3 regions of the Candidatus Pelagibacter bacterium nBUS_25 genome follow, and region 1 is predicted to be linked to each of the others. Evidence: riboswitches for the same ligand, from Rfam matches in the RefSeq annotation. Region 1 holds a riboswitch; each other region holds the start of a gene.
What was found. Region 1 has a riboswitch for S-adenosylmethionine ahead of ACIJYH_RS05950 (homocysteine S-methyltransferase family protein). Riboswitches for the same ligand answer to the same signal wherever they lie in the genome.
Positions count from the first base shown of each region.

Region 2: it holds a riboswitch for S-adenosylmethionine, as region 1 does, so the genes downstream of both, ACIJYH_RS03160 (O-acetylhomoserine aminocarboxypropyltransferase/cysteine synthase family protein) here and ACIJYH_RS05950 (homocysteine S-methyltransferase family protein) in region 1, are expected to answer to the same signal.
Region 3: it holds a riboswitch for S-adenosylmethionine, as region 1 does, so the genes downstream of both, ACIJYH_RS04635 (homocysteine S-methyltransferase family protein) here and ACIJYH_RS05950 (homocysteine S-methyltransferase family protein) in region 1, are expected to answer to the same signal.

Region 1 covers NZ_CP172846.1:1,113,307-1,117,915, reverse strand. Annotated here, with positions in the region: gene ACIJYH_RS05970 (quinone oxidoreductase family protein) at 1-943, opposite strand, end outside; gene ACIJYH_RS05965 (pirin family protein) at 947-1,783, opposite strand; gene ACIJYH_RS05960 (CDGSH iron-sulfur domain-containing protein) at 1,820-2,059, opposite strand; gene ACIJYH_RS05955 (winged helix-turn-helix transcriptional regulator) at 2,188-2,547, shown strand; SAM riboswitch class V at 2,695-2,760, shown strand; gene ACIJYH_RS05950 (homocysteine S-methyltransferase family protein) at 2,892-3,953, shown strand; gene ACIJYH_RS05945 (haloacid dehalogenase type II) at 3,956-4,609, opposite strand, start outside.
Region 2 covers NZ_CP172846.1:587,301-591,909, forward strand. Annotated here, with positions in the region: gene ACIJYH_RS03155 (COX15/CtaA family protein) at 1-547, shown strand, start outside; gene ACIJYH_RS03160 (O-acetylhomoserine aminocarboxypropyltransferase/cysteine synthase family protein) at 577-1,905, opposite strand; SAM riboswitch class V at 1,908-1,974, opposite strand; gene rplM (50S ribosomal protein L13) at 2,113-2,571, shown strand; gene rpsI (30S ribosomal protein S9) at 2,573-3,010, shown strand; gene argC (N-acetyl-gamma-glutamyl-phosphate reductase) at 3,044-4,063, shown strand; gene ACIJYH_RS03180 (hypothetical protein) at 4,063-4,290, shown strand; gene ACIJYH_RS03185 (homoserine dehydrogenase) at 4,287-4,609, shown strand, end outside.
Region 3 covers NZ_CP172846.1:862,179-866,787, reverse strand. Annotated here, with positions in the region: gene glnA (type I glutamate--ammonia ligase) at 1-415, opposite strand, end outside; gene ACIJYH_RS04645 (YbaK/EbsC family protein) at 551-1,033, shown strand; gene ACIJYH_RS04640 (DMT family transporter) at 1,030-1,917, shown strand; gene ACIJYH_RS04635 (homocysteine S-methyltransferase family protein) at 1,910-2,812, opposite strand; SAM riboswitch class V at 2,821-2,884, opposite strand; gene ACIJYH_RS04630 (putative 2OG-Fe(II) oxygenase) at 2,976-3,566, opposite strand; gene ACIJYH_RS04625 (sulfite exporter TauE/SafE family protein) at 3,605-4,351, opposite strand; gene moaB (molybdenum cofactor biosynthesis protein B) at 4,366-4,609, shown strand, end outside.

The DNA.
Region 1 (4,609 bases):
TTTTTCTTCCCTCTAAATCCTGGTGAGCTCGAACTGCTTCATCTAATTTATATTTTTTAAATATTTTTATTTTTACTTTCCCAGAACTAATTTTTTCAAACATTACTTTTGATGCTTCATCTAGCTCTTCTTTAGTAGATAGGTATTGCTGCATAGCAGGTCTTACAAGATATAAACCCTTTGGCTGAAGCATTTTAGGAACATTTATATCCGATAATGGTCCTGATGCATTTCCAAATGAAACCATCATTCCTCTTGTTGCCAAACATTCAATGGATCCATCTAAAGTGTCTTTACCTACACCGTCATAAACCACTGGAACACCTTTACCATCTGTAATCTCTAAAACTTTTTTAGCAAAATCTTCTTTATTATAGTTAATTACATGATCGTAGCCATTTTCTTTTGCTATATTTATTTTTTCATCTGAACCAACAGTACCTATAACTGTGCAACCTAAACTTTTTGCCCATTGACCAAATATTTGACCAACTCCTCCAGCTGCTGCATGATAAAGAATTGTTTGTCCTGAATTTACAGGAAATGTTTTATGTAATAAATAAAATGTAGTTAAACCTTTTGTCATCAAAGTTGCCGCAACCTCAAGATCAATACCCTCTGGTACTTTTACAAGATTTTTTGTTGGGTAATTTCTGTGTGTTGAATAAGATCCTAATGGAATACCAGCGTAAGAAACTTTATCACCAATTTTATAATCTTTTACATTGTCTCCAACTTCAGTAATAACACCTGCACCTTCCAAACCCAAACCGCTTGGCATTTTTAAAGGATATAAACCTGATCTGTGGTAAGTATCTATATAATTAAGACCAATAGCTTTTTGTTCTATTGTTACCTGGTCTGTACCTGGCTTATCTAAAGTAATATCTTTAAGCTCTAAAACTTCAGGCCCACCATTTTTTTTAATTTCTATAGCTTTCATAATTTATTTTACAAATGTATCATTATGATAATCTTGTACTGCTTGCAAGATTTCAGCTTTAGTATTCATTACAAAGGGTCCGCCTCTTGCAATTTCTTCATTAATTGGTTTGCCTGAAATCACTAAAAACTTAGCATCTGATTTAGCTTTCACAGTTAAATCCTCACCTCTAGTTAATAGTATTAAGGTACTATCTTTAACATTGTCATGTTTATTTTTACCAATTTCAATTTCACCATTAATTAAATAAATAAAAGTATTATGAGTTGACGGTAATTTAAAATTAAATTCTTTATCTTTATTTAATTCAACATCAAAATAAAATGGCTCAACGTTATGACCTTTAACAGGGCCTTCAGCAGTTTCAAATTTACCAGCTATGACTTTAACTTGTTTGTCTTCATCTTTATGAACACTCATTTTATCTGCATCAATATAAATATATTCAGGCTTACTCATCTTTAATTTAGCAGGCATGTTTACCCATAATTGAAAACCATGAAGCTTACCTTCTTTCATTGCTGGCATTTCAGAATGAATTATTCCACTTCCTGTTTTCATCCACTGAACATCTCCCGCAGTCATTCTACCTTCGCCACCAGTGCTATCTTTATGTTCAAAATCTCCGGCTAACATATAAGTAACTGTTTCAATTCCTCTATGAGGGTGTGGTGGAAAACCTGCAATATAATCTTCACTATTTTCAGATCCAAATTCATCTAGCATTAAGAATGGATCAAAGTAATTTGGCTCAACACCAATACTTCTTTTTAATTTTACTCCAGCCCCATCAGATGCTGAAATAGGTTCAATAATTTTGCTTACTTCAATATTATTCATATCATGAAAGTAGTTAATAAAATTTTAATTTCAATGTTACTTTTTGTTGTGTGAACCATCACAGAATGGTGCATTGTTAGTTTGTTTACATGCACAGAAAAACATTTTTTTTGTTTCTTTTGCCTTGTATGCCAATGGTGTAAACTCAGTTCCTTTATGTGATCCATTACAAAATGGTTGTTTTTTTGATTGTCCACATGAACACCAATAATAAGATTTATCTTTTTCAACTTCTACTGCAATTGGTCCATTGCCAGCACTCTGTCCTTTAGTCATATTTACCCTTTCGATTAATTTGAGACATAACTAATGATTTGTTACAAATTATGCAAGTACGCAAAATAATCATACTAGTATTAAAAAACATACCTTGATACTTATAATAAAATAGTTATTTAAGTGACATGAAAGAATTAATTAATTGCCCAGCTGAAAGAGCTATATATTTTCTTGGTGGTAAGTGGAAAATAAGAATTCTATTTACACTGTTTCACAATAAGACAGTAAGATTTAATGAGTTAAAAAAAGTATTAAAAACTATCACTCAACAAATGTTATCTAAGCAACTTAAAGAGTTGGAAACTGATGGCATTGTTAATAGAAAAGTTCATCAAGTAGTACCTCCAAAAGTTGAGTATTCACTTACAGAATTCGGCTTATCAGTAATTCCTATTTTGAAATCTTTTTCTGATTGGAATAAAAGAAATACTAGAACTATCTCATTAAAACTTAATAAAAACTTTGAAGAAAACAGAATAAGATAAAGCTTATTCTTTTGACAACATTCTTTATTTGTGGTTCAATTGATTAGCGCTGATTTAAGTTAAATTGCAGAGCGCTTTAAAAAATCCTGCTAAAGCGACACTTTAACCACCGCTTTAGCCGGTGGTTTTTTTTTGAAATTATCTCAAATTAAAATCGGGTATTTGAACTGTATTGTGCGCCCAGCATTTTGCTAAAGCACTAAAAAGGAGAGAAGAGCTAATTTTTACCCTCTTTGGTTAATTAGTTTCTTTTCTCCAAATTAATGGAGGGAAGAGCTATTTCAAAATAAATTGATTTGATTTGTATCAAAGTTTAAGCCTCTTAACTCTGTATTGGAGAAAAAATGAAAACAAATATACTAAAAGAAAGATTAGATAAAGGACCTGTGATTTGTGCTGAAGGTTTTTTATTTGAAATAGAGAAACGTGGATATATGGCATCTGGAGAATTTGTGCCAATGGTATCTTTAGATCATCCAGAAGTTCTTGAAAATTTGCATAGAGAATTTCAACATGCAGGATCTGATATTGTTGAAGCCTTTACTTACAATGGACATAGAGAAAAGATGCGAGTTATAGGTAAAGAAGAATTACTTGAACCGCTAAATCGTTCTGCTTTAAAAATTGCAAAAAAGGTTGCTTTGGATACACCTAAAGGATCTCAGCCAAATTTAATGGCTGGAAATATTTCTAACTCAAATATTTGGAAGGAAGATGATAAGCAAGCTCAAAAAGTAGTTGAAGGCATGTTTTCTGAAATGATTGGTTGGGCAGTTGATGAAGGTGCGGATATGTTAATTGGTGAAACTTTTTATTATGCTGAAGAAGCTTTTAAAGCTCTTGAAGTAATGAAGAAAGCCAATTTACCAACTGTGTTAACAATTTCACCAATGGGTGAAAATAAAATGAGAGATGGAAAGTCTGTAGTTGATACATGTAAAGAGCTGGAACAAAAAGGCGCTGATGTTGTGGGCTTAAATTGTTTTAGAGGACCAGCAACAATGTTGCCATTCTTAAAGGAGATTAGAAAAGCAGTCAAATGTCATGTAGGTGCTTTACCAATTCCATATAGAACCAATGAAAAATTTCCAACTTTTTTTAATTTGCCTGACAGAGCCGATTGTGGCTGTCCTTCTCCACATGGAAGAACATTCCCAACAGCTTTAGATCCACATTTTTGTAATAGATATGAAATAGGTCAATTCGCAAAAGAGGCAAATGATTTAGGGATAAATTATCTTGGTGTTTGCTGTGGAGCTAATTCAATGCTGATTAGGGAAGTTGCAGAGTCAGTTGGATTAACTGTTCCAGCAAGTAAATATAGAGAAAATATGGAAAATCATTTTATGTATGGAAAAAATAAAAGAATTCCAAAACATATGACTGATTATGGAGATAAGGCTTAATTTTAATTAGATTTTATATTGGGTAATAGATCTTTTAAGTTTTTGATCTCTAACTTTGGTTGGTAGTCAAGTTTATCAAAAATATTATTATTTCTGTTTACCCAAATAGAATTATAACCATAATTTCCTCCACCTGATACATCCCAAGTGTTTGCACTCAAAAAAGCAACTTCATTTTTTTTAATTTGATATTTGTTAATTGGCATATCGTAAACTTTTGTGTCTGGTTTATAAATCCCTACTTCTTCGATTGAAAAAATATCATCAAAAATATTTTCTAAATTATTACTTTTAACTAATTGATTGAGAAGGGTGGGTGTGCCGTTTGAGAGAATAGCTAGTTTATATTTCTTTTCTTTAAGTGATTTTAAAACTTCTGTAACTTCAGAAAATGGAGAAAGGATTTTATAAAGATCTAACAACTCATTTCTCATCGAGAGGTCAATTTTATAAGCTTGCATTGACTTATCCAAACTATCCTCAGTCACTTGCCAAAAATCTTTATGTCTTTTCATCAAACTTCTAAGCCAAGTATATTCTAGTTGAGTTGTTCTCCAATAATTTGCAAAACCTTCCCACTTATTACCAATTTTTTCTTTACATTTTTCTGCTGCTGAATTGACATCAAATAATGTGCCGTATGCATCAAAAATTAT
Region 2 (4,609 bases), 530 kb from region 1:
ACATTTGTTTACAGCCTTTATTATTCTTTCAATTGTTTTTTGGAATGTTTTAAAATTAACCAAACTACAAATTAATCAAATTTCTATTAAATTATTTTTTATTAAATTTTTTCTTGTTTTGCTATTTATACAATTAATTATTGGTGCTTTTGTATCAGGTATGGATGCTGGAACCATTTATAATACATGGCCTTTAATGGGCGCTTCTTATTTTCCAGATGATAGTAAAATGATTGAATTTTTAAGCATTTCTGTTTTTGATAATCCTTCTATTGTACAATTTTTACATAGAAATTTAGCCTACCTAATCATGATAGTTTATATTTTTCTGTTAATTTCTATCTTCAAGGAAAGAAATAAAATATTTATAAAACCAATTTTAATTATTGGGATAAGTTTGTTTTTACAGGTTGTGTTAGGAGTATTAACTATTTTATCTGGAGTAAAGATTATTTATGCATCTTTACACCAGATAAATTCTATTTTGATAATATTATCGACTTTATATTTCCTCTACATATCCAGGTATGAGGAAAAAACTAATTAGTTTCTATTTGTTGACATATAAAACTCAAATTAACTAACAGCTTTTAATTTACCTTTAGAAGAATTCTCTAAAGCTTGATCCAAATCATCAATGATATCGTCTATATGCTCCAAGCCAATACTCAATCTTACATAACCAGGTGTTACTCCAGCTGCAGCTAACTCATCTTCAGTAAGTTGACTATGTGTTGTTGTTGCCGGATGAATTGCTAAGCTTCTAGCATCACCAATGTTTGCAACATGGTAGAACATTTTCAAAGACTTAATAAATCTTTTCCCTGCTTCAATACCTCCAGCTAGTTCAATGCCAACTAGCGCACCATAACCACCTTTAAGATATTTTTTAGCTCTACTATTTATTTCATCATTATGTTCAGTAGCATAAATCACTTTATCGACCGCTTTATGTTTCTTTAAATAATCAACAACTTTAGAAGCATTTTCACAATGTTGTTTCATTCTTAAAGCTACGGTTTCTAAACCTTGAATTACCCCAAAGGCATTATCAGGTGATAGTGCTGAGCCAAGATCTCTTAAAATTGTTACTCTTGCTCTCACTGCAAAAGAAACATTAGCACCTGTAAGTTCTGGAACAGCTTTTCCCCAAACTACACCTCCATAGCTAGCATCAGGTTCGTTGAAAAGAGGTTGCCTTTTTGGATCTGCTGTCCAATCAAAATTACCACCATCAACTAAAGCTCCACCAACAACAGTTCCGTGACCAGCTATATATTTTGTCAGCGAATAAACCACAACAGCAGCCCCATGTTCTAATGGCTTACAAATTACCGGTGCAGCTGTATTATCAACAATAAGTGGTATATTGTATTTTCTTCCAATATCTGAAACTTCTTTGATAGGAAAAGCTCTTAAATATGGATTTGGTAAAGTTTCTCCATAAAAAGCTCTTGTTTTATCATCTATAGCTTTTTCAAAGTTTTTTGGATCAGAAGGGTCAGCATATCTTACTTCAATACCAAGTTTGCTTAAAGTATGCGTGAATAAAGATACAGTTCCACCATAAAGATCTGTTGAACTAACAATATTATCTCCAGCTTGAGCAACATTTAATATTGCAAAAGTTGAAGCTGTTTGTCCTGATGAAACGGTTAAACTTGCTAAGCCTCCATCAAGTGCCGCCAGTCTTTTTTCCAATACATCATTGGTTGGGTTCATGATTCTTGTGTAAATATTGCCAAACTCTTTTAATGCAAACAGGTTGGCTGCATGCTCCGTGCTATTGAATTGATATGATGTAGTTCTATAGATAGGCACTGCTACAGCATTTGTTGCAGTATCACTTCTGTAGTCTCCACCATGAATTGCGATAGTTTCTGGATTATTTCTTTTTGTACTCATTTTTACTCCTTTTTTAGTGCTTTAACTTAATGTAAGGCGCACAATATAGTTCAAATGCCTACCGATAATGTTGTGTAAATTCCTGTTTAGCAGTTTTATGCCCGCAATAGGATCAAATCGGCTCAAACCTTTTAGCAGATAAGTATTGTAATGCAAGCCAAATATCAAATTGACTTTGCAATTAATAATAGTATTAATCCTGGCACAATGACAAAATTTGTAAAAAAAGACCAAGTAACATCATCATGGTTCGAGATAGACGCAACTAATGCTGTTGTTGGTAGATTAGCAACTGTTATTTCAAAAATTATTCGTGGCAAAAACAAAACTACTTATACTCCTCATATGGACCACGGTGATTTTGTTGTAGTTAAAAATATCGAACAAGCAAAATTTACTGGAAAAAAGTTTGAGGATAAAATCTATTATAGACACACTGGCCACCCAGGTGGAATTAAAGAGACTACACCTGAGAAATTACACGAAAAAAAACCAGGTGAAACTTTAAAGCTTGCCGTAAAAAGAATGCTTCCTGGTGGAGTGTTAGGTAGAAAACAATTAACTAAATTAAAAATTTATACAGGTAGTGATCATCCACATGCAGCACAAAATCCTCAAATTATTGAGTTAGGCAAATTAAACAGCAAAAACTTAGTTAGAAACTAATATGGAAAATACTCAAACAGCATCAAAAACACCTAAACTAAAATTAGACTTTAAAGACAGTAAGTATGCAACAGGTAGAAGAAAAACTTCAATTGCAAAAGTTTGGTTAAAAAAAGGTTCAGGAAAGATTTATGTAAATGGAAAATTATTTAATGAATATTTTTCAAGTGAATTTCATCATCTTCAAATTACTAGACCTTTTGATATAATCAAACAATCTACCGACTATGATGTTAGATGTAGTGTTAGTGGGGGAGGTCCAACTGGTCAAGCAGGTGCCTTAGTTCATGGTATTTCTAAAGCTTTAGTAATGTTTGATGAAAATTTAAAATCTACATTAAAAACTGAAAAACTTACAACCAGAGACTCTAGAGCAGTTGAAAGAAAAAAACCTGGTAGAAGAAAAGCTAGAAGAAGCTTCCAATTCTCTAAAAGATAATTCTTTTTTAATTTTAAACTGTTATAATATATTATGCCTAAGCTTAATGCGTTGGTTGCTGGTTCAACTGGATATATTGGAGTTCAATTAATTAAATTATTAATTAAACACAAATTTATAAACATAAGATTTCTATGCGGAAATAGTTCTGTAGGAAAAAATATTTCTAGTTATGACAAATCTCTTTCAGGAAAAAATTTACCAAAAATTATTAAATTTAATAAAAAACTTTTAAAAGATGTTGATGTAGTTTTTACAGCATTACCCAATGGAGAAGCACAAGATATTTCAAAACATTTAACAAAAAATATCACTTTAATTGATTTAGCTGCTGATTTTAGATTAGAAAATAGATCAGAATATTTAAAATGGTACAAACAAAAACACAGAGCAGTAAATTTAATTAAGAAAAGTATATATTGTCTTCCAGAAGTTAACGGAAAAGATATAGGTAAATATCAGATTGTATCTTGTCCGGGTTGTTATCCAACTTCAATACTTTTACCTTTAATTCCTCTTTTTAAAAAAAAATTAGTTAAAGTTAACAATATAATAATGGATTCTAAATCTGGCTATTCAGGAGCTGGTAGAGGTGTCCATAAAAAATTTAAAGATAAAAACCTATATGAATCTTTAAGTGCTTATGGTGTTGGCTTTCATCGACATAATTCAGAGATTGATCAAATGTTAAGAAAATTCACTAAAAAGAAATTAAGTTTTAATTTTACACCTCATTTAACTCCTATGTTTCGAGGTATTTTAAGTACTATTTATATTGATCTAGAAAAAGGTGTTACTCAGTCAAAAATAATTAAGACACTAACAGATTTTTATAAGAATGATGATTTTTTAAAAATTTTAGAAGCAAATAGTCTGTTAAGTACAAATGATGTAATTAACTCAAACAATTGTTTCATTTCTGTTTGTAAATCTAAATACAAAAATAAGATTGTAATAATTTCAGCTATAGACAATTTGATTAAGGGTGGAGCTGGTCAAGCAGTACAAAATTTAAATATGAAATTTAATTTCCCAATTAAAACAGCTTTATAATGAAATTAGTCTTTATTTTTTTTATTTTTTTTATTTTAAATAATTGTTCATTAAACAAAGATTCTAAATATTGGACAGAAGATGTGGTAAAAAAAAGTGAAGATCAAAAAAAATTATCTGAAGTATTAAAAAAGTCAGAAGACATAACAAATATGAGTTATGACGAATATAAGATTTATATAGATGACTATACTAAAAAAAGTAAATATCCGGATATAAACCAATGAAAAAATCAATAAATATTGCTGTAGTAGGTCTTGGACAAGTAGGTTCTTATTTGCTTAATGAATTGAATACTAAAAAAAAAGATATTGAGCTTAAAACAGGCAAGAAGATTAATGTTGTATCCATATCAGCTAGAAATATAAATAAAAAAAGACAATTTAGAATTAATAAAAAAATATTTTTTAAAAATCCGTTAGATATTTTTAGTAAAACAAAGGTTGATATTTTGTTTGAAGCTATAGGTTTATCAGATGGGATTTCAAAAAAAGTTGTTGAGACTGCTTTAAAAAAGAAAATTCACGTAATAACTCCAAATAAAGC
Region 3 (4,609 bases), 250 kb from region 1:
CATCGTCAAACACAAAAAATTCTGGTTCTGGACCAAAAAAAGCTTTATCACCAACACCTGAAGATTTTAAATATTCCTCTGCTTTTTTAGCAGTTCCTCTAGGGTCTCTTTCGTAAGGGGATTTTTTAACAGCATCTAAAATATCACAGAACAGAATCAATGTATTATGAGAGGTAAATGGGTCCATTTCCATTCTTGAAGTGTCAGGTTTTAAAATCATGTCTGATTCATTAATAGCTTTCCAGCCTGCTATTGAAGAGCCATCAAAAAAAACTCCATCATCTAGCATTTCATCGTCAACAATAGTTACATCCATTGTTAGATGTTGAAGTTTACCTCTTGGGTCTGTAAATCTTAAGTCTACAAATTCAACTTCTTTTTCTTTTATAAATTTTAAAACATTTGCTGCACTCATTGTATCTCCTGTATAATTTTATAACTGCTAAATAACAAAATAATCTTGAAAAATATTGCTTATTTAACAAATAACACCTATGCAATTTTCACATAAGTGGTGTATTTATGCAATATTATTAAATAATTATTTACAGTGAACCCTTTATTAAAAAAAGAACCAGTCAAAAGAGCTGGAAAAACTATTAAAGATTTTGATCCAAATCTCAAAATTATTTGTTTAGAGCAAACAGCAAGAACAGCAAAGGATGCGGCTACAGCTTTAGGTTGTAATGTTGGGGCAATTGTTAAAAGTTTACTATTTAATTCAAGTAATGACTTTGTACTTTGTTTGGTATCAGGCGATAAAAGATGTTCTTTAAATAAACTTAAAAAAATTTTAGATGAAAAAGATGTGTCCATGGCCCATCCAAATGATGTTAAAAAAATTACTGGCTACACAATTGGAGGAGTTTCACCTGTTGGGCACCTAAATAAAGTAAAAATTTTTATTGATAGTAATTTAAATAGATTTAAAACGGTTTTCGCTGCAGCTGGGCACCCAAATTGTGTCTTTAGAATAGATTTTAGTCAATTAAAAATTTTAACTACCGGTGAAATAAAAGAGATAACAGAATGAGACAACCAAAATTAATAGATTACATCTTATTAACAACATTAGCTTTAATTTGGGCGTCAGCTTTTTTTAATATTAAGATTGCAACATATTCATTTGGACCCGTGACAATTGCTTTTTTAAGAGTTTTTTTTGGAGCAATTCCAGTTTTACTTCTTTGTTATTACAAAAATATAAAAATAGAAGCATTTTCAAAGGACTGGCATTGGTTTGCTATGATTGGATTTATCAACTTAGTAGCGCCATTTTTTTTAATAGCATATGGGGTAAAGTCTGTTCAAAGTAATTTAGCAGCAATATTAATGTCTACTACACCATTAAGCTCTACTGTTCTTGGACATTTTTTTACTAAGAATGAAAAGTTCAATTTGGTAAAAACATTTGGAATTTTAATTGGATTTTCAGGAATCGTATTTTTATTTTCTGACAATATCTTAATTGATGAAAATAATTTCAACTCAGCATTACTAATATTGCTTGGTTCAACTTGTTATGTTGTTGGTGGTGTTTTAACTTTAAAGATAAGTAAGAAAAAAAATGAAAATGTAACAGGGTCAATTTTAATTTGGGCAATTATAATTTTATTACCATTAATGAGTTTTATAGAGCAACCTTGGCAATCAATTCCACGAACTGACTCATTAATATCAGTTATATATCTTGGTATAGTGCCAACAGGCGTTGCTTGGTTATTAAGATTCAGAATTTTAAAAAACAATGGTTTAATTTTTCAATCACAAGTATCGTATCTAATACCAATATTTGGCACTATACTTGGATATATATTCTTGAAAGAATTAATAACGATTAAGGTTTTAATATCTCTAATAGCTGTCTGTATTGGTATCTATTTTGTTAAAAAAGCTGATAATAAAAAAACTATTTAACTGCAGCCATTGCGTTTATGTGTGTTGGCCTAGTTTCGCAGCACCCTCCTAATATCGTTGCACCGTTATCTTTAAATTTTTTAACAATTTCTCCAATTTTTTTAGGCGTAAGATCTTTTCTTTGTCCTAAGAATTCATTTGGATTACCATTAGATTTTGAGAAAGTTGAGGTGTAACCATTTTTGGGTTTAGTAGTTATAAACCCATTTATCTTAAAGCCAAAAGGAACATTTAAACTTTTTAGCTCCTCAAGATTAGCCTCATAGTTTTCAGGTGACACACATGAAAGCATAATACCAAGTAATTGTTCATCAATAATATTTTTAATATCTGAAATATTTTCGCCACTCGGTAAATTTGTACCTTCAGATATATGAATACCAATGAGATAAGGTTTATTAAATTCTTTAATTGCCTCTATTCCACACTTAAATTCTTTAATGCTACTCCATACATCAAAATAAAAAAAATCCACATAAGGATCTAATAATTTTGCCTGTTCATTAAAGTTTTTAATAATCTCTTCTTCACTTCTTTCATCTGCCTCGTAAGTTAAATTTTGAGGAGGTATTCCACCTGCTACAAGAATATTTGGAAATTCTTTTTTAACATCATGTGCGATTTGACCAGCTTTTTTATTTAAGTATTCAAATTTTTCCTCAACATTGTTATCTCTTAATCTTTTTCGTCTTGTTGTAAAAGTTGTTGTGACTATTACTTCAGCACCAGCTTTTATAAAATCTCTATGTGTATCAAATAAGAGTTGATGGTAATTTTCATCTAATATAGCGTTAGCACTCCATAATGTTCCGTTAGGTTTCATGCCTCTTGCTAGAAGTTCTTGGCCCATTCCACCATCTAGCACCCTTGTTTTTTTGAAAAAATTTAAATCCACTTTAGTCCTTACTTTTTTAGTACTTCAGCTTTATGCTAGGTGTACAATATAGTTCAACTACCTCGCTTATTGATTTTGTGGGAATTATTCTTTTTAGCAGTTTATGCCCGCAATAAGATCAAATCGGCAAATTATTTATACTAATTATATTTGTATTTGTATATTATTTTTTTAATATAATTTTAGCGTTAAAAGAAAACGATCTACGTTCACCACTAATATTAAAAGGATAAGCAGTATGAAGTAAATAATTTGGAAAAATGATAAGTTCTTTAAGTTTTGGTACCACATTATATATACTCTTGCTTAAAAAACCTTTTTGTCCATTTATGAAATCTATAGTTCCATTTGTTTTAATCTTTTTATTCTTTACCATTTTATTGTTAGTCATATTTTTAGGTATTGTTAAGTAACCCACACCTGATAAATCTCCTTCATGGTAATGAATAGGGTTGTATTCACCTTTAAATTGTCGAACAACCCATAAATTTAAGATCTTAATTTCTTTTATATTCTTAATTTTTTCATTATTTAAAAATTTTGTAATATGGTTCATTAATTCTTTTTCTAGATTTTTTTTGACAAATTTTTCTGAAATTTTTAATTCTTTTTTAATTTGGCTTGCTAATTTAGAACTATAGTCAATTTTTTTTGATTTAGATTTTTCATTAAACTCATTATTTAGACATTTAAAAAATTTATTCGAAATTCTTGCTCTTCCAATTGATGGCCCAAAAGGTTTAATATTTTTCATTGAATGTTTAGATATAGTAAATGTTAATTAAATCAAGATTATGGTAATAGCTTTAAACCCATCCTTATAGCCACAAATATGACCAATAAAGATGTAATTAAGGACAAGGTTTTATTCGATAAAAACTTAATATTTAAAAAATTACCAATTTGACCACCCATAAAGACTACCAAGAAAAGAGGCCAGAAATTTAAAAATTGATTTAAAACAATATCTTTTGTTAATTGTCCAGCCACTCCAAAAATAGAATTGATTAAAATAAATAAGGATGCAGTTGTAGCAATTTGTTTTGGATAACCAGCTTTTATTAAAAAAAGTATTGGACTTAAAAAGATACCGCCACCGATACCTACAATTCCTGAAATAAATCCTATGACACAACCAATAAGAATAGATATTTTTTTTGGGATTTGATTTATTTTAATTTTATTACTATCAAAAAATTTACTTTTATTTAATAATAGAATTCCAGCAATAGCTAAAATTATAAATAACAATATTTCAAATAATTCTTTTGAAATTGATAATGAAGCACCAAAAAATGCCAAAGGAACAGACCCCACTACGTAGGGTAAAAGTAGATTGAGACTAAAATTACCAGATTTTATATAATTTATTGAATTACCCGAAACCACAATGATGTTGCAACATAATGCCAATATTGGAATGATGTAAAAAGGAATTTCCCATATTAACATTAAAGCCAGATAAGTAGACCCACCTCCAAAACCAACACTAGAATATAATATTGATGTTATAAGAAAAAATATTGATAATATAATCATGCTTAAAAAATTTTATGAATGTAAATATTGCTTTATTGACTGTAACAGATACCAGAACATTTGATAATGATAAATCTGGAGCTATTCTTGTAGAAAAAATTAAAGAAGCTAACCATAAATTAATTGATAGAAAAATATGCAAAGACAACAAAGAAGATATTGTTTTAATTTTAAAAGATTGGATTAATAAAAAAGATATTGATGTAGTTATCACCACTGGAGGAACAGGGCTTACTGGAAGAGATATTACCCCAGAAG